4 regions of the Bradyrhizobium sp. DOA1 genome follow, and region 1 is predicted to be linked to each of the others. Evidence: predicted binding sites of a transcription regulator. Region 1 holds the regulator's gene; each other region holds the start of a gene.
What was found. The regulator LexA, encoded in region 1, represses DNA repair genes until DNA is damaged. The targets are predictions, from matches to a motif close to TGTTCNNNNTGTGTTCNG.

Region 1 (4,640 bases):
GGCGATTTCGACGGCAGCCTTGTTCCGAAGACGGCAGCGCCCCGGAGCCGGGACGCAACGCCGGCAGAGACCGACCTGCAGGCTGACGATTGAGCAGATGCGCTACAGATACCAAGCCAGCACGGCGTCTAGACCGGCGCTGCCGATGACCGGCAGGGCCACCATCTGGCTTAGCCCGGCTGCGCGGGCCTCTGCAGCCGCGATCGAGCCGTCATGTGCGAGATCATCGCTAATCGCGGGCATGCCCGTGGCCCAGGCGCCCCCGATGCTCCCGTCGCTCCTGGCGATTGATGTCGTCGCATAGAGTCCCGCAAGGTCGGTCTGCCCGCTGCAATCGCCGGCGCGGAAGACCAACGCAGAGCGAGCCTCGTTTGGGACCCAGATCTCGAAGCGCCGTGCGATCGGGGTGGCCTGTGCGGAGAGGAAGGTCAGCACCCAGCTCTGGTCGGCGCCGGTGCGGTAGGGCACGCCAACGCCGAGATTGATCCCGATTTCGGCGGCTTCTTCCCAGCGCAGAAAACTCTTGGCGTTGTGCAGGTCCTTGATGATCAGCGGCAGGCCGGCCTTCCAGGTGCGTCCGGGCAGGCCGAAGCCGTGCGGGAATCTGGTGTGGCGGGAGTTGAATTCGAACATGTCGGCGGTGCCATAGTAACCGTCGACAAGCCGCATCTCGTGGGAGACATCGGGGTCGTTGTGCCAGAGCTCGAGCGCCCCGACATGCGCTTCGTCATCGCCGCAGAACAGCACCATCACGGCCTGCAGGAATTCGCCGGCGAAGACCGGCACCGCGACGCCGCATGTGAGGCCCGCTGCGAGCGCCTGATCGGTCCGCTTGAATTAGGAGTTGGCGAATTTGGTGAGGATCACCGGATGGCCGCTGGCCCACGCTTTGCCGGGCAACCCCTCGTCATAACCGAAGCGCAGATCCTCACTCACGGCCTTGAACGCGGACAGCCCTTCACCGTAGAGGCCCCGCCGAATTCCAGCCGCATGCGCGTGCGATCGGGCACCCAGAGTTCGACGACGCGTATGAAGGCTTTCATCGACCATATCCGCTGTCTCAGGCCCCGACAGCATCGGTCATTTGACGGCGGAGCGGACGTTCAAAATTCAGGCACGGCGGCCCAAACTTCGTGCGCAAGGGGAAGGGCACTCGGTCGGCTGGTTGGATGTCGCGAACGCCAAACCGCTCCATGTCGCCGGCCGCGGCCGGCGAATGGCAATTTCAATTCTGGTCTCCGACCTGGACGGCCGGGACGGCGCATCAGCCGATCGGCAGGCGGGGCGTTGGGCTCGGGCGGCTGTCTGCGATGATCTGCGGCTTGTGCTCGCGCTCGCTGACCGGCTGCGTCACGGGCAGTTGCAGCACCGTTGCGCGCTGGCCTTCGACGAGCTGCGTCACCAGCACGTATTTGCCATCAGGAAATTCGATCGCGTCGTGATGGCGATCGGGAATGTGCGGATCGATCTTGCCGAACTTGCCGACGCGGGAGTTGATGGTGCGCGTCCAGATCCAGCGATTGTCGTAACGCACGTTGTCGGCGAAGGCGAGCTCCGTTCCCGGCAACAGGCAGACGGCCACGGTCGGATCTGCCGCGGAAGCAAAGCCGCGCGTCGAGGTGCCGCGGAACGTCGTGGAGACGATCGTCTCGCCGACTTCGGCGGGACGCGATGCAACGGCATGCAGGCTGTAGTCACACATCGGGTGCTCCTCATGCGAAGATAGCAACCCGCGCCTCTTTCGGAGGCGCAAGCCTCTATCAGAGTGGAAGCACGTAACGCTCTGCTCGGTTGTAGGCGAATCTGCGGCTGACGTTCGCGAGACGCGATCACATTATCTTTTTCGGATTCACTAGGAACAAAGCTCATTTCAGCGCATTCGGGGACCACGAACGCCTGTGGCCGCGAGCGGTGAGCAATCCTTGTCTGCTCGATCTTTCGAGCTCAAACGCGATGAGCGCTTGGCCGCGACACGCAGAGTGTGTCGTGCTGAATGAGGGCCGGACAATCTGCGCAAGTCCGGAAAGACTGCCCAGCCGGAGCGGACGCATCCGCTCCAATCGGGATCATCGGTATCGAATGACCGCCGGGCGGTCAGTACTTGCGGTACAGCCCGATCAGCTTGCCCTGAATCTTCACCCGGTTGGGCGGCAGGATGCGCACCTCGTAGGCGGCGTTGGCGGGCTCGAGCGCGATCGAGGCACCGCGGCGGCGGAAGCGCTTGAGCGTCGCTTCCTCGTCGTCGATCAGCGCCACGACGATGTCGCCGGTATCGGCGCTCTCGTTGCGCTGGATCAGCGCCATGTCGCCGTCGAGGATGCCGGCCTCGACCATCGAATCGCCGCGCACTTCGAGCGCATAATGTTCGCCGGAGCCGAGCATGTCCGGCGGGACGCTGATGGTGTGACTGCGGGTCTGCAGCGCCTCGATCGGCGTGCCGGCTGCGATGCGGCCCATCACGGGCACGGCAACCGGACGCTCACCCTCGTCCGCGGGCGGGCTGGAGCTCGCACGGATCTTGCCGAGATTGCCCTCGATCACGCTCGGCGTGAAGCCGCGGCGGTTGCCGGCAGCGGCCTGGAGCTCGGGCAGCTTGATCACCTCGATGGCGCGGGCGCGGTTGGGCAGGCGGCGGATGAAGCCGCGCTCCTCGAGCGCGGTGATCAGGCGATGGATGCCTGACTTCGAGCGCAGGTCGAGCGCATCCTTCATCTCGTCGAAGGAGGGCGGCACGCCGCTTTCCTTCAGACGTTCGCTGATGAACCGCAGAAGCTCGTATTGTTTGCGCGTTAACATCTCGACCAAAGTCCCCCGGTTGATGTCGTTCGATTCCGAGACGCTGTATTGGAGCGGCGAACCGCTACATCCTCGAAACAAATCATGAACGGACACTATATGTTCGATACATGTTCCGCAACTGCTTAATTTACCGTGAACGCCGCAAAGTTCGCGGAACGCGTGTGGGGGATGCGTTCAGGCGGGCAGGCGCAGCACCTCGCAAGGCGTGCCGGCTTCGGCCCTGGGGGCGAACGGCGCGCGCACGAGAAGTGCCTGTGCCGCAGCAAGATTTGCAAGCAGCGAGGAATCCTGGTGGTTGACGGGAATAGCGACGAGCGCGCCGTCATCGCGCTCCTCCAGCCTCGCGCGAAGATAATCCGCGCGCATGTCGTTTGCGCCGACGTCCTTGCCGAGCACGGCGCGCTTGTGGCGATGATGAATCTCGGATCGGCCCGACAGGGCGCGAATCAACGGCACCATGAACAGGAAGGCGCAGACATAGGACGAAACCGGATTGCCAGGCAGGCCGATCACGCGCATCGCCCCCAGGCGTCCGTGCATCATCGGCTTGCCCGGGCGCATTGCGATCTTCCAGAACGCCATCGCGATGCCTTCGTCGCGAAGGGCTTGCTGCACCAGATCGTGGTCGCCGACAGAGGCTCCGCCTGTCGTGACCAGGATGTCGGCGCCGCTCTCGCGCGCGCGGCGGATGCCGGCGGCGGTGGACCCGAGCGTGTCGGCGGCAATGCCGAGGTCGATGGTCTCGGCGCCCTCGCTGCGGGCGAGCGCGTGCAGGGCATAGCCGTTGGAATAGACGATCTGGCCGTGGCCGGGCGTCGAGCCGGGTAACACAAGCTCGTCGCCGGTGGCGAGAATCGCGACCTTCGGACGACGGCAAACGGCAAGCTGCGGGTGATTCATGGCGGCGGCGAGCGCCAGATCGCGCTCGGTGAGGCGGGCCCCCTTGCGCAGCAGCACGTCGCCCTCGGAGAAGTCGACGCCTGCGGGGCGAATGTGCCGCCCGGTAATGGCGGCTTCCTTGACCGTCACGTGCTTGCCGTCGACGACGGTGTCCTCCTGAATCACGACCGCGTCGGCACCGGCGGGAATGACGCCGCCGGTGAAGATCCGCACCGCTTCACCGGTACCAACGGATCCGGCAAATGGCCGGCCTGCTGCAACCTCGCCGATGACCGTGAGCTTGGAATTGATCGCTGCCGCATCGGTCGCGCGCACGGCATAGCCATCCATCGCCGACATGGCTTCCGGCGGCTGCGTGCGCCGCGCTGCGACGTCGCGGGCGAGCACGCGGTGGAAGGCCGCATCGAGCGCGGCCATCTCGTCAGGCAGCGGCTCGGCACCCGCCAGCACCGCGGCAAGCGCGTCGGAAACCGGCATCAGGGCCACGGGTGAACTCCGCAACAAATCAAAGGACACGATCGGTAAGGTTTTAGCCCAGTGAGAGGATCGACGCAAAAGAGGTCTCAATGGAGTGAGAAAGACGCGCTTCCTTTCGGCGCAACTTGGGCTTATCTTTTGTCGATGACAAAATTGCTCGAAAAGGCTCTTCACGCCGTGCGGCAGCTCCCTGCCGATGATCAGGACGAGATCGCGCGCGCAATGCTGGCTTTGACCGGCGATGCGGGAGAGCCCGAGGAAATCGATGCCGCGCATCTGTCGGCGATCCTCGAGGGACTCGCACAGGCGAAGCTCCGGCAGTTTGCGTCTGACGTCGAGGTTGAAGCTGCGTTCCGCCGCTTCGAGCGATGAAGCTCCGATACACGCCACGGGCCGCGCAAGATCTGATTGCATTGCCGAATATGTCAGGGAGCAAAGTCCGCAAGCCGCATTGCGTGTGCGCG
Region 2 (4,640 bases), 1.5 Mb from region 1:
CGAAACTTCCCGTTCATACCATTGGCGGCACGCCCGGATCTCCGGCGTGTTCGGCTTCTGGTGCAGGCGGATCTTTCCGCGCGGCACGAATTTGAAGTGTTTGACGGCGTTGGTGACATAGACCTTCTTGCGGTCGACGCCGGCTTCCTCCAATGCGCGGTCCAGCATCTGGCCGGCAGGGCCGACGAAGGGATGGCCGGCGAGGTCCTCCTTGTCGCCGGGCTGCTCGCCGACCAGCATGATGTTGGCGGATCTCGGGCCCTCGCCGAACACGGTCTGGGTCGCGTCCTTGTAGAGGTGACAAGCGCGGCAATGCGCGGCTTCCTCGCGGAGGGCTTCGAGGTCGTTGCTGGCAGTCTTGCGTATCATCGGAGCCTCCGGCCGCTTTTGAGGCTTGTGCGGATCGGTTGCGGCATTGGCGATCATGGCGCCGGTCATGCGCTCGGCGTCCTCGATCAGAGGCTTAATGATCGAGGCCTCGGGCAGGTTCCTCCAGTATTTCTTCGGCATCTCGGCCTGCATCGCCTTCACCTTGAGCCGGGCCGGATTGAAGATGCTGGCGTAATAGCGCCGCCAGGTTTCCTCCAGCCGGTCTTCGCTGGGCGCCTCGCTCTTGCTGACGCCCGGCGTGAACGAGAGCCCGTGGCCGTCCCAATGCGCGCAGAGGTCCGGCGTCAGGATCGACCAGGGCATGTCGGCGAAGCGCTTGGCGAAGAACGGCGCGGCGAGTTCGACGATATGATGCTCCGGCTCGAACCAGGCGACGTAATGCGCCTGGCGTTCCCTGCCGATTTCGCGAAAGCGCACGAAGGCATGCATCTTGTGCTCGTCGCGATGAACCGCCTTCGCCATGGCCGTGACCTGCGCGACGTCGGGGTCGATCGCGACATCGATGAGATCGTGATTGTCCTTCAACCGGAACAGCAGGCGATAGAGGATCGCAAAGCGCTCGCCGTCGCGATGCAGGATCGCGGCCTTGGCGAGCTCGACGAATTTTGCCGGGACGCTGAAGGTGCCATCATTCACTTCGAGTATCGGAGAGGACGAGGGCGGTGCGAACAAATCCGCTTCGCCGCCCTGCACGGCCCAGGTGACGTCGCGCGGCTCGACATGATGCAGCACGAGCGTGCGCGCAGCTTTGCGCCAGCCGTCGAAATCGGTTTCGGTGTCCAGGGTGATGTACTGCATCAGAAGCCAAACCCCAATTGTGTTGCCTTCGGCTTGAACCGTTCGATCAGCCCGACAGCATCGAGCCGATGCGGCGTCGGCCGATGATCGCTGAGGACGATGAACGGCATCGCCTTGTTCCGGGGGACATGCAGCCGCGCGAGATCGGCGAGACGGATCGTGGTCGTGCGCCGCGTTGCGATGATGCGTTCGACGGTCTTGGTGCCGAAGCCCGGCACGCGCAGCAATTCCTCGCGGCTGGCGCGGTTGACGTCGAGCGGGAAGCGGTCGCGGTGGCGCAAGGCCCAGGCGAGCTTCGGATCGATGTCGAGCGGCAGCATCGCGCTGTCGTCGACGATCTCCGCAACGTCGAAGCCGTAGAACCGCATCAGCCAGTCGGCCTGGTAGAGCCGATGCTCGCGCAGCAAGGGCGGTTGGACCAGAGGCAAAGCGCGGCTCGCATCGGGGATCGGGCTGAACGCGGAGTAATAGACACGCCGCAGCCGGTAGGCGCCGTAGAGATTGGCGCTGGTGTGGAGAATGGTCTGATCGGAGGCTGCGTCGGCACCGACGATCATCTGCGTGCTTTGTCCGGCGGGCGCGAAGCGCTGCGGCTTTGCTTTCGTTTTCGCGTTGCGGTCTTCCTCGGCCTCGTCGAGCTTCAGCCGCAGCCGGCCCATGGTGCGGCGGATCGCGCGCACGTCCTTCTCCGGCGCGAATTGCTGCAGGCTCGTCTCCTCGGGCATCTCGATGTTGATGGAGAGACGGTCGGCATATTTGCCGGCCTCCGCGATCAGCGCATCGTCGGCCTCCGGAATGGTCTTCAAATGAATGTAGCCGCGGAAGTGATGCTCCTCGCGCAGCTTTCGCGCGACGCTGACCACTTGCTCCATCGTGTAATCAGGGCTGCGGATGATGCCGGAGGAGAGGAACAGGCCCTCGATGTAGTTGCGCCGGTAGAAGTCGAGCGTGAGCTTGACCAATTCATCGACGGTGAAGCGGGCGCGCGGAACGTTGGAGGAGGCGCGGTTGACGCAATAGAGGCAGTCGTAGTTGCAGGCATTGGTCAGCAGCACCTTGAGCAGCGAGATGCAGCGTCCGTCCGGCGCGTAGGAATGGCAGATGCCCATGCCGGGCGCGGTCGAGCCCATGCCCTTGCCGTCGCTGGAATCCCGCTTCTCGGTGCCGCTGGAGGCACAGGACGCGTCGTACTTGGCGGCGTCTGCCAGGATTTCCAGCTTGCGTTGTACGTCCATATCGGAATCCCTTTGATTCAACTCACGAATCCAAAAGCGCGGCAATTCGATTGACTCTCTGCGCGCCGTTAGCTTTATATTAGAACATATCATGAACAAATGAGCCAGCCGTAGGTTCTTCTTTTGGAGATCACGGCATCAAATTCCTGAGGAGCGGCGAGCATGAGCGGCGCACGTATGAGCGCGCTTGCGACCTTGCGCGGCCAGATCGAGCGCATCGAGACGGCGGAGGTCGTGCATCAGTATGATCGCGTCGCGCTCGGCCATGGTGAGGCCGACCGCGTGCTGAAGGGCGGGCTCGCGCGTGCGGCGGTCCATGAGGTGTTTTGCGAGGGGCGTCAGGGCGCCGCTGCAACGGGGTTCGTCAGCGGGCTTGCAGGCCGCGTGACGGCCCGCAAACCGCTGCTGTGGGTGCGGCAGGATTTTTCTGAAATCGAAACCGGCGCGCTGTCGATGAGCGGGCTGGCCGAGCTTGGCCTCGATCCGCGCCGCGTGGTGATGGTGCGTGCCGCCGATGTCGAGAGTGCGCTGCGCACCTCGGCCGACGCGCTCGCCTGCGATGCGCTCGGCGCCGTCGTGCTCGAGCTCTGGGGCGAGACCAGGCAGTTCGATCTGGTGGCGAGCCGCAAGCTGACGCTCACCGCGCAATCTTCCGGCGTCACCGGGCTCTTGCTGCGCATGGCCGCGCAGCCGCTGCCGTCAACCGCGGAGACCCGATGGATGCTGCGCGCGGCGCATTCGCCGCCGGGGGCGGCCTCAATGCCTGCGGCTTGGAGTGCCTGGGGTGCACCGCGCTTCGATGCCGAACTTTTGCGCAATCGTCATGGCCCCTGCGGCCGGTGGATCATGGAATGGAATTGTGATGAGTGCCAGTTCAGTGAACCGTCGACGTATTCTCAGCCTGTGGCTGCCGCGCCTGCCCATCGACCGGATACAGCGGTTCCTTGGCAGCGCCGGGCTGGGTAAAACCAATCATGCGCCCAGCATCGTCGTCATCAAGGACAACAATGCACTGGTGATCCATGCGCTGGACGAGGCCGCCGAACGCCTCGGCCTCTACATCGGCCAGCCGCTGGCCAATGCGCGGGCGATGTGCCCGGATCTGCGTGTGTTCGACGCCGACACCGTCGCCGACGCGAAGACGCTCAGCGACATCGCCGATTGGTGCGACCGCTTCACGCCGCTGGTGGCGCTCGATCCGCCACATGGGCTGTTTCTGGACATCACAGGCTGCGCGCATCTGTTCGGCGGCGAGGCCGCGTTGTTGCGAACGCTGGTCCGTGCCTTGGCCCGGCAGGGTTTTGTCGTCAGCGCGGCGATCGCCGGCACCTCGGTCTGTGCGCGCACGCTGACGCGGCAGGCCACGGGCACCATCGTGGCCGATGGCGAGGAGGCGGAGGCGATCAGCCGACTTCCGATCTCCGCGCTCGGCGCAGGCGAGGCCGTCACCACCGGCCTGCGCCGCGCCGGCCTGAAGACCATCGGCGATGTCGCCTCGCGTAGCGCCCACGAGATCACGGCGCGGTTCGGCGCGCGCTTCGCCACGTTGCTCGCGCATGCGCTGGGGCAGGGCGATGCGCCGATCAATCCGCGTAAACCGCTGCCCGATTATATCGTCGAGAAGCGCTTCGCCGAGCCGATTGCGACCGACACCATGATCGCGATGACGCTGTCGCGGCTGGCCGACACGCTTGTTACGTCGATGGAGAGGCAGGGCAAGGGCGCGCGGCGCCTGGAGGCCGCGTTCTTCCGCACCGACGGTGTGGTGCGTACGATCATGGTCGAGACCGGGCGGCCGGTGACGAAAAGCGCGGTGATCGACCGCCTGTTCCGCGAACGGTTGGATGCGCTCGCCGATCCCCTCGATCCCGGTTTCGGCTTCGACATGGTGCGGCTGTCGGCGAGCCGCACCGAGATCGTGGTGCAGGAGCAACGCGATCTCGACGCTCATGTCCACGACAATGACGAGCTTGCCGCGTTGATCGACCGCATCGCCGCGCGCATCGGGGGAAAACGCGTCGTCGTGCACCTGCCTGAGGATACCCATATTCCCGAATGCGCGGTGCTGGCCGCGCCGGCGCAGCATCATCTCGCCGCTGCCATGCAGGCAGAATGGCCGGCGCGGGCCGAAAGCGAGCCGCCGCTGCGCCCGTTGCGGCTGTTCGACAAGCCGGAACCGGTCACGGTGCCGTTTGCGACCGTGCCCGACGGTCCGCC
Region 3 (4,640 bases), 1.4 Mb from region 1:
GCAAAACCGCGCACATGCATGCCGGCATGGTTGGTGCGGTTATAGGTCAGCCGGTGAATGAGGTAGGGGTAGCCGTGATAGGCGAAGATGACAGGCTTGTCCGCTGTGAACAGGCCGTCGAAGTCGCGGCCGGAGAGGCCGTGCGGATGCTGTTCCCTCGGTTGCAGCGTCATCAGGTCGACGACGTTGACGACGCGGATCTTCAGGTCCGGCAGCGCCTTGCGCAGGAGGTCGACGGCGGCGAGCGTCTCCAATGTCGGCACGTCGCCGGCGCAGGCCATCACGACGTCGGGCTCTGCGTTTGCATCCTCCGTGCCGGCCCAGCTCCAGATGCCGATGCCGGCATCGCAATGCGTGGCCGCATCCTGCATCGACAGCCATTGCGGCGCCGGCTGCTTGCCGGCGACGATGACGTTGATGCGGTTGTAGGTGCGCAGGCAGTGATCGGCGATCCACAGCAGCGTGTTGGCGTCCGGCGGGAGATAGATGCGGACGATGTCGGCTTTCTTGTTGGCGACGAGGTCGACGAAGCCGGGGTCCTGGTGGCTGAAGCCGTTATGGTCCTGGCGCCAGACATGCGAGGTCAGGAGATAATTGAGCGAGGCGATCGGGCGGCGCCACGGCAACTCGCGCGTCACCTTCAGCCATTTGGCGTGCTGGTTGAACATGGAATCGACGATGTGGATGAAGGCCTCGTAGCAGGAGAAGAAGCCATGCCTGCCGGTGAGCAGATAGCCCTCGAGCCAGCCCTGGCAGAGATGCTCGCTCAGAACCTCCATCACGCGGCCGTCCTGCGCGAGATGCACGTCGTAAGGTTCGGTCGGCTCCATCCATACGCGTTTGGTGGCCTCGAACACCGCGTCCAGCCGGTTTGACGCGGTCTCGTCCGGGCCCATGATGCGGAAGTTGCGTTCCTTGGCGTTGAGGCGGATGACGTCGCGCAGGAATTTGCCGAGCTCGCGCGTGGCTTCGGCGATGACGCCGCCGGGCTGCGGCACCTCCACGGCGAAGCTGCGGAAGTCCGGCAGTTTCAGCTCTTTCTTCAGGAGCCCGCCATTGGCGTGCGGATTGGCGCCCATCCGCCGCGGGCCGTCGGGTGCCAGCGCCTGAAGCTCGGGAATCAGTGCGCCGCTCGAGTCGAACAGCTTGTCCGGCTCGTAGCTGCGCATCCAGTCTTCGAGCACTTTGAGGTGCGCCGGGTTGTCGCGGCAGCCTGAAACGGGAACCTGGTGCGCACGCCAGAAGCCTTCGACCTTCTTGCCGTCAACCTCTTTCGGCCCGGTCCAGCCCTTGGGACTGCGCAGCACGATCATCGGCCAGCGCGGCCGCTCGATCGTCGTGCGTCCATCGCGGGCATGCTGCTGGATCGAGCGAATGCTGGCGAGCGCCACGTCGAGCGCGTCCGCCATGGACTGGTGCATCAATCTGGGATCGTCGCCTTCGACGAACAGCGGCTCGTGGCCGAAGCCGCGGAAGAGATTGCGAATTTCCTCGTCCCGCATCCGCCCGAGCACGGTGGGGTTGGCGATCTTGTAGCCGTTGAGATGCAGGATCGGCAGCACCGCCCCGTCATGCGCCGGATTCAGGAACTTGTTGGAGTGCCAGGACGCAGCGAGCGGACCGGTCTCGGCCTCGCCGTCGCCAACGACGCAGGCGACGATCAGGTCAGGATTGTCGAATCCGGCGCCATAGGCGTGCACCAGCGCATAGCCGAGCTCGCCGCCCTCGTGGATCGACCCTGGCGTCTCGGGCGCCGCGTGGCTCGGAATGCCGCCGGGGAAGGAGAACTGCCTGAACAGCTTTCGCAATCCGTCCGCATCGCGGGCGATGTCGGGATAGATCTCGCTGTAGCTGCCTTCGAGATAGGTGTTGGCGACCATGCCCGGGCCGCCATGGCCGGGGCCGCAGATGTAGATCACGCTGAGGTCCAGCGCGCGGATCACGCGATTGAGATGGGCATAGATGAAGTTCAACCCGGGCGTCGTGCCCCAATGGCCGAGCAAGCGCGGCTTGATGTGCTCGGGCCGAAGCGGCTCGCGCAGCAGCGGATTGTCGAGCAGGTAGATCTGCCCGACGGAAAGGTAGTTCGCAGCGCGCCAATAACGATCGAGCAGATCGAGGTCGCTGCTCGCCGCTCGCGATTGTTGTTGATTTGTCATGTTGTTGCCGACCTTCACCCAGCGATCGTCACCAACTTTGTTCCGGCGCGATCGATCCGTGACGGGCATCAAACGAAATCGGGGTGACGCGGGTGTTGCGGCAGGTCAAAGGCGTGCGGCCCGCAATGTGGGCGCTACTGTGCATGGGGTTGTTTTAACGCTTTTTGGGTTTGTGTTCTTGATTTGTTCCGGGCTCGTGCTATCTTCGCGTCATGAGTCCAGCATCCTCTCATGCTCTCAAGCACCCGCCGGTCAAGGCGCCCTCCGAGCCGGCGGGTGCGGACTCTGATTTACCCGCGGACTTTCCAGAACTTGGCGTCGCCATCGACCGCACGCGCAGGCGAGGGCGGGGTGCCCAGTCCAACGCCAGCGGCCGCTATGAGGCCGAAGCGCGCGTCGTCTTCGACGATGGCTGGCAGAGCCTGGAAGAGCTGCCGCCGTTCAAGACCAGCGTCGCCGTCGACACCTCGCGCAAGGTGATCACCCGCAACGATTCTCCCGACATCGGCTTCGATCGCTCGATCAATCCCTATCGTGGCTGCGAGCACGGTTGCGTCTATTGTTTCGCGCGGCCGACCCACGCCTATCTCGGCCTCTCGCCCGGGCTCGATTTCGAGTCGAAGCTGTTGGCCAAGCCCGAGGCGCCGGCGCTGCTGGAGAAGGAACTCGCCGCGTCCGGCTATGAGCCGCGGATGATCGCGATCGGCACCAACACCGATCCCTATCAGCCGATCGAGCGCGAGAGGAAGATCATGCGCGGCATCCTCGAAGTGCTGGAGCGCGCCGGGCATCCCGTCGGCATCGTCACCAAATCGGCGCTGGTGGTGCGCGATATCGACATGCTCACGCGGATGGCCAAGCGCAATCTTGCCAAGGTCGCGATCTCGGTCACCACGCTCGATCCGAAGCTCGCACGCACCATGGAGCCGCGCGCCGCGACGCCGCCGAAGCGGTTGGAAGCGCTGAAGCAGCTCTCGGAGGCCGGCATCCCGACCACGGTGATGGTCGCACCCGTGATCCCCGCGCTGAACGATTCCGAGATCGAGCGCATCCTCGATGCCGCCGCCCATGCCGGCGTCAAGGAAGCCGCTTACGTGCTGCTGCGGCTGCCGCTGGAGGTGCGCGATCTCTTCCGCGAATGGCTGATGGCGAACTATCCCGACCGCTATCGTCACGTCTTTACGCTGATCCGCGACATGCGGGGCGGCCGCGACTACGATGCGAAATGGGGCGAGCGGATGAAGGGAACCGGCCCGATGGCCTGGACCATCGGCCGCCGCTTCGAGATCGCCTGCGACCGGCTCGGCCTCAACAAGCGGCGCTCCAGGCTGACCACTGATCACTTTGCGCGGCCAAAGCGGAACGGCGATCAGCTGAGCCTGTTCTGACCGGAGAAGTGGAAGAGCTCGCATGGCCAAGGAACTCATCGTGCCGGTACCGCGGCTCACCGTGATTACGTTAGGTGTGAGCGACATCCGCACCAGCATCGCCTTCTACGACGCGCTCGGTTTCTCGCGCCGGATGAAGGCAACCGGCGAAGCCGTCGCCTTTTACGATACCGGCGGTCCGGTGCTTGCCCTGTTTCACTGGGATCAGCTTGCGGCTGACGCCACCTTGCCGGACAAGCCGCGGCCGCAGGCCTTCCGCGGCATGACGCTCGTCTGGAATTGCCGGACACGCGAGGAGGTCGATACCGTACTGGCTTTCGCGGTCAGCAAGGGAGCGCGGCTGCTGAAGGCTGCGGGTGAGACCGATTACGGCGGGTATTGCGGCTATTTTTCAGATCCCGACGGTCATGTCTGGGAGGCCGTGGTCGCGCCCGGCATCGAGGTGGGTGAAGACCGACGGGTGCATCTGGCAGCGTAGGGCCGGCCTGAATAACGGGAATTATCCCGGGTTCCCGGTTGCGCTGGCCCGGCCGGTTGCGCACGATCCCGGCCATGATTCGGGACAAGTCTGTCAGGAAGCCGGCCAGGGCCGCACCAGCAAAGGATGCTGCGACGAAGGCTACGCCTGGCAAGGCGGCCAAAGCTTTGGCTGGCAAGAAAGGCATCATCGCCATCGCGCCGCCGAGCTTCCGACGCGAGCGCGCGCTGATCAAGCGCGGCGTCTGGCCGGTGGCCGGTTGCGACGAGGCCGGCCGCGGCCCGCTCGCCGGTCCCGTGGTGGCGGCGGCGGTGATTCTCGATCCCGATCGTATCCCGCGCGGCATCGACGATTCGAAGCGGCTGACCGCCGAGGAACGCGAAAAGCTGTTCGACAAGATCTGCGCCACCGCGCAAGTCTCGGTTGCCGTCGCCTCGCCTTCGCGGATCGACCGCGACAACATCCTGCGCGCCTCGCTATGGGCGCTCAAGCGCGCGGTGGTGGCTTTGCCTGAACGGCCCCGGCACGTGTTCGTCGACGGCCGCGACCGGCTCGACACGGAGTGCGACTGCGAGGCCGTGATCGGCGGTGACGGCATCGTGCTGTCGATCGCGG
Region 4 (4,640 bases), 2.0 Mb from region 1:
CGGGCGTGCGGCGCGCAGCAAAACTTTTGCATGGCCGCCATCGGCCTGACGCAAATCTGAGCAATAAGCCCCGTGAATGCGAGGGAGGGTCTCATGGAGAACGTACGTCGCTACCGCGCGCTGGCGTCCCTCTGTCGTCAGCAAGCGGCCTATCGCCCGCTCCAGAACTGGGAGCTCCTCGGCCAGGCCGAACATTTCGAATATCTCGCGGAAGTCGAGCTCAAGGCGCATTTCGACGCGTGCAATGCACAAGGCGACGAGAGCGCCGCTGACGCCGAGGCATGGGAAAGGCCGGCCGCGGCGTAACGCGCGTCGGACCGGCTCGGCTCAATGGCATCACGATCTCTGGTAGCGGGCCTGGAACGGGGCGTCGCGGGCTGGCGCGCGGGCAGCGAGACGGCTGACTTCACTGCATGAAGGATCCGCGTCGAGCCGCGTCGAATGCCGCGGCAAGTTTCGTCGCCGCGCCCCGCCTTCAATTCTTTGCCAAGATTTAATCGCGGGGACGGGACGCCGTAAGGTGCCAACGCCCATGTTGCGTGCAAGGCGACACTGCTCAACATGGACATTTCGACATGAACGATCGCGTCAATTCCGACATTCCCACAACCCGCAAGATCTTGAGGCCGCGCCGGCTGGCGCTGCTCGGCACCGTGGCCGCGCTAGGCGTGGCCGTGCTCGCGGCCGCGCCCGGCACCTCGCCATTCGGCGTGACCTCCTTCGTCGCGCCGGCCCAGGCCGCCGAGACGGCTGGGACGCCGCCGGGCTTCGGCGATCTCGTGGCCAGGGTCAAACCCGCCGTCATCTCGGTGCGGGTCAGGATCGACCGGGACAACGACAAGAGCGCGATGCTGCAACAGAACCGGATGGATTCGGACGAGGACTCGCCGTTCGACCAGTTCTCCCGCCAGTTCGGCTTCCGCTTCCCGGGGGGCATGAACGGCATGCCGCGCCAGCGCCACCAGATGATCACGGGTGAAGGCTCGGGCTTCTTCATCTCCGCCGATGGCTATGCCGTCACCAACAACCACGTGGTCGATCACGCCGAATCCGTGCAGGTGACCATGGACGACGGCACCACCTACAAGGCCAAGGTCGTCGGCACCGATCCGAAGACCGATCTCGCGCTGATCAAGGTCGACGGCAAGAAGGATTTTCCGTTCGTCAAATTCTCCGACCAGAAGCCGCGCATCGGCGATTGGGTCGTCGCCGTCGGCAATCCCTTCGGCCTCGGCGGCACCGTGACCGCAGGTATCGTCTCGGCCAGCGGCCGCGACATCGGCAATGGTCCCTATGACGACTTCATCCAGATCGACGCGCCGATCAACAAGGGCAATTCCGGCGGTCCGGCCTTCGACATGAACGGCAACGTGATCGGTGTGAATACCGCGATCTTCTCGCCCTCCGGCGGTTCGGTCGGCATCGGCTTCGACATTCCGGCTACGACCGCGAAACTCGTGGTGGCGCAGCTGAAGGACAAGGGGGCGGTCACCCGCGGCTGGCTTGGCGTGCAGGTGCAGCCCGTGACGTCCGATATCGCCGACAGCCTCGGCCTGAAGGAGGCACGCGGCGCGATCGTCGACAATCCGCAAGCCGACAGTCCGGCGGCGAAGGCGGGTATCGAGGCGGGCGACGTCATCACCGCGGTCAACGGCACCGCGATCAAGGATTCCCGCGATCTCGCCCGCACCATCGCCACGCTGGCGCCCGGCAGCTCGGTCAAGCTCGACGTCATCCACAAGGGCGAGAGCAAGACGGTGACGCTGGCGCTCGGCGAGCTGTCGAACGAACGGCAGGCTCAGGGAAAAGGTCGGGATAGCGACAAGGTGCAGCCTGACACCGGCACGCCGCGTCTCGGGCTCGGTCTGGCGCCGGCCGGCGAGGTTCAGGGCGCCGGACAGAAGGGCGTCGTCGTCACCGAGGTCGATCCGGAAGGGCCGGCGGCGCAGCGAGGCATCCAGACAGGCGACGTCATCCTCAATGTCGGCGGCAAGGCCGTCAGCAATGTCGGCGAGGTTCGTTCGGAGCTGGCTCAGGCCAAATCGTCCGGCAAGCGCAGCGTGCTGTTGCAGGTCAAAAGCGCGGATGCGACCCGGTTCGTCGCGGTCCCACTCGCGTAGAGACGCAGCTTCATCGGTACTCATACAAAAAGGCGGCCCTCGGGCCGCCTTTCCTGTGTGCGATCGAGATCACGTCGGCGATAACATTCTCGTTAACGGCAGCGAGGATGACCCGGTTCGTCCGAAAAAGCCGTGTTCGCCGCTCACAGTTTCGAGCAGCACCCGTGTGCCCTGCGGCAATGTCGCCGCGGAGGCGGGTTGCAAGCGTGGAACTTCGAACCGTCCCGCCGCTTTGTGGAACTGGCCGGTGGTTCGCATTTGATCGGTGCCGACATGGATCGATTGAAGCTCTCGCTGATGACGGCGCTGTTGGTGGCGTCGTTCGTGCTGCCGACTGCAAGCGCCCTCGGGCGCGATGACGGCCGCTATGCGAACTCTCCCCTGAAGCCCTGGTTCGACAGCTTGCGCAGCCATCTCGGTCCGTGCTGCTCGGATGCGGACGGCTTTGCCGTTGCCGATCCCGACTGGGAATCGCACGACGGACATTACCGCGTCAGGCTGGATGGGCAGTGGATCGACGTGCCGGATGAAGCCGTCATCACCGAGCCGAACCGCGCCGGCCGCACCATGGTGTGGCCGGTGAAGACTGCGTTCGGGATTTCGATCCGCTGCTTCATGCCGGGCAGCATGATCTGACCGAAGTCAGCGCGAGCGCTTGGCGGACTTCCGCTTCGACGTCTTCCTGGAAGATTTCTTGCTCTTGGAAGATTTCTTGGCTGTCTTCTTCTTGGACGTCTTCCGCTTGGACGCCTTCTTCGGGACCTTCTTGCCCTTCTTGCGGGCCTTCGACAGTCCGATCGCGATCGCCTGCTTGCGGCTCTTCACCCGACCGCCGCGACCGCCACGCCCGCTCTTCGCGGTCCCCTTCTTGTAGCGCCGCATCTCGCTTTCGACGTCGCTGCCGGAGCTGCGTGAGTAGCGGCGCTTCTTTGCCTTGCGTGCCATGCCTGTTCTCCCTTGGCCGGGGGAGAACCGTTCCACACAGGCATGGTTCCGAAGTCAGGCGAGTAACGGGCCGGCTGGGCGGGCCTAGAACGAATTCGCCAGCTCGATCTCGGCTTCCAGCACCTCGATGCGCCGCGCAGCCTCGGCGAAGGAGAGATCGCGCGCATACTGTGCCGGCTGATACGCCTCTTCACTGAGCCGCTTCAATCTCAGTCCCTGCGCCCGGGTCATCTGCTCGCTCAGGAAAACCCTGGCGTCATATTGGGCCTGAACCTGCATGTCGCTCCTCCGTTCTGGAAATCGTGACTTGACTATATGTTCTTATTTTGTTCTAACAAGCCATGGACAACAGAATTAATGAAATTCGACGTAAAATCAGCGCCTTGAGGCTGGAGATGGCCGATGTCGAGGCGTCGTGCGCGACCTTGTCAATCGTGACTGCGACTGCACTGAACAGGCCCTGGCTCAGATCGATCTGCGCCGGAAAATCAATCTGCTCATCGAGGAATGGAAGGCGGCCGGGGGCCGCGGTGTCCTGCCTGACGTCCGCGGCCGGACGCGTCTCCAGGCGGTGACGAAGGACAAGCCGGCGAGCCTATTGGCGCGCCGCTGAGACATTGAGGGTCGCGTGGAGGAAGACCCGGACGACTACCGGATGCTGAAATTGCGCGCTGAGATTCTCGAACTGGGTTCTGCCATCCGGCAATTGCAGCGCGAGGGCCTCGATGATGCTGCGGCCCAGCTCCTCATCGCGCGTAAGCGGGCGCAGCTCGAGCATCTTGCAAAAGGCACGCGGCCTTAACATCACTGACATCCGACGCAGCTAAGGCGTGCGCGCATCGAGGAGTTGAAGCAGGCCATCCGTGATGCGCTGATCAGCGCGCGGCCCATGTGGCGCGGGAGCGCGACGAGGTCGCGATGAATCGTGATCGTGCGATACTGAAAAGGCCTCACGTGAAAGTCCCGCGCAGAGCGCGGGACTTTTGATCGTCGTATTATGCTGGGCTCACTTGCTCTTGCTCATGCCATCCTTGTTGTTGGTCATGGTGCCGCCCTGATCGGAGCCCGGACCAGAACCGCCCTGACCGGAGGGATCGGCGCCCTTTGACGTCTTGGTGTTGGTGCCGGTGGTCTGCGACGATGACATCGCGGATCCATGTTTTGCCTTGTGCGACTTCGCCTGCGCGGCGAACGGCGATACGGCAAGGCCGGTTGCCAACATCACGGCGAGAGCGAGCTTGGTCGTCTTCATGTAAGGGAACTCCTGAGTTAAATTGACGCAGGCGGCCAACTGCGGTTCGTCGCGGGAGTTCCCGACGAAGCCATCGTCAAGCGTCCAGGCGCTTCAAGATTGCTTGTTCTCTTCCAGGATGAATACGACGCCGGTGAGCGTCGCGCCGATCGTGAAGGTCGTCACCAAGGTGAGGACGAAGACGATGGCGGCCTGGCTTCCGCCGTTCTTGAGCAGGTTGGCAACGGCTGGATTGCAGAGAATGAGTATCAGGCTGAAGGCGAGGCCGAGGGCTGCGCCCATCAGCGCGTGTGTCATCAGTTTGATGAGGCCAGTGGGAGAGA

Region 2: the regulator LexA is predicted to act here: its motif matches at 2,504-2,521, upstream of SE91_RS20750 (ImuA family protein).
Region 3: the regulator LexA is predicted to act here: its motif matches at 2,333-2,350, upstream of SE91_RS06780 (PA0069 family radical SAM protein).
Region 4: the regulator LexA is predicted to act here: its motif matches at 3,382-3,399, upstream of SE91_RS22790 (DUF3072 domain-containing protein).

Annotation. Positions count from the first base shown of each region.
Region 1 covers NZ_JXJM01000001.1:2,867,655-2,872,294, forward strand. Annotated here, with positions in the region: partial or broken gene SE91_RS13610 (ComEC/Rec2 family competence protein) at 1-93, shown strand, start outside; gene SE91_RS13615 (GAF domain-containing protein) at 103-786, opposite strand; gene SE91_RS37620 (hypothetical protein) at 838-1,050, opposite strand; gene SE91_RS13620 (hypothetical protein) at 1,265-1,702, opposite strand; gene lexA (transcriptional repressor LexA) at 2,095-2,796, opposite strand; gene SE91_RS13630 (molybdopterin molybdotransferase MoeA) at 2,974-4,185, opposite strand.
Region 2 covers NZ_JXJM01000001.1:4,405,807-4,410,446, reverse strand. Annotated here, with positions in the region: gene SE91_RS20760 (UdgX family uracil-DNA binding protein) at 1-1,188, opposite strand, end outside; gene SE91_RS20755 (putative DNA modification/repair radical SAM protein) at 1,188-2,423, opposite strand; gene SE91_RS20750 (ImuA family protein) at 2,586-3,389, shown strand; gene SE91_RS20745 (Y-family DNA polymerase) at 3,286-4,640, shown strand, end outside.
Region 3 covers NZ_JXJM01000001.1:1,463,121-1,467,760, forward strand. Annotated here, with positions in the region: gene SE91_RS06775 (phosphoketolase family protein) at 1-2,159, opposite strand, end outside; gene SE91_RS06780 (PA0069 family radical SAM protein) at 2,372-3,547, shown strand; gene SE91_RS06785 (VOC family protein) at 3,570-4,025, shown strand; gene rnhB (ribonuclease HII) at 4,100-4,640, shown strand, end outside.
Region 4 covers NZ_JXJM01000001.1:4,864,724-4,869,363, reverse strand. Annotated here, with positions in the region: gene SE91_RS22810 (hypothetical protein) at 94-306, shown strand; gene SE91_RS22805 (Do family serine endopeptidase) at 576-2,120, shown strand; gene SE91_RS22800 (hypothetical protein) at 2,394-2,756, shown strand; gene SE91_RS22795 (DUF6496 domain-containing protein) at 2,763-3,065, opposite strand; gene SE91_RS22790 (DUF3072 domain-containing protein) at 3,150-3,344, opposite strand; gene SE91_RS22785 (hypothetical protein) at 3,481-3,678, shown strand; gene SE91_RS37220 (hypothetical protein) at 3,694-3,867, shown strand; gene SE91_RS22775 (hypothetical protein) at 4,072-4,317, opposite strand; gene SE91_RS22770 (hypothetical protein) at 4,411-4,640, opposite strand, start outside.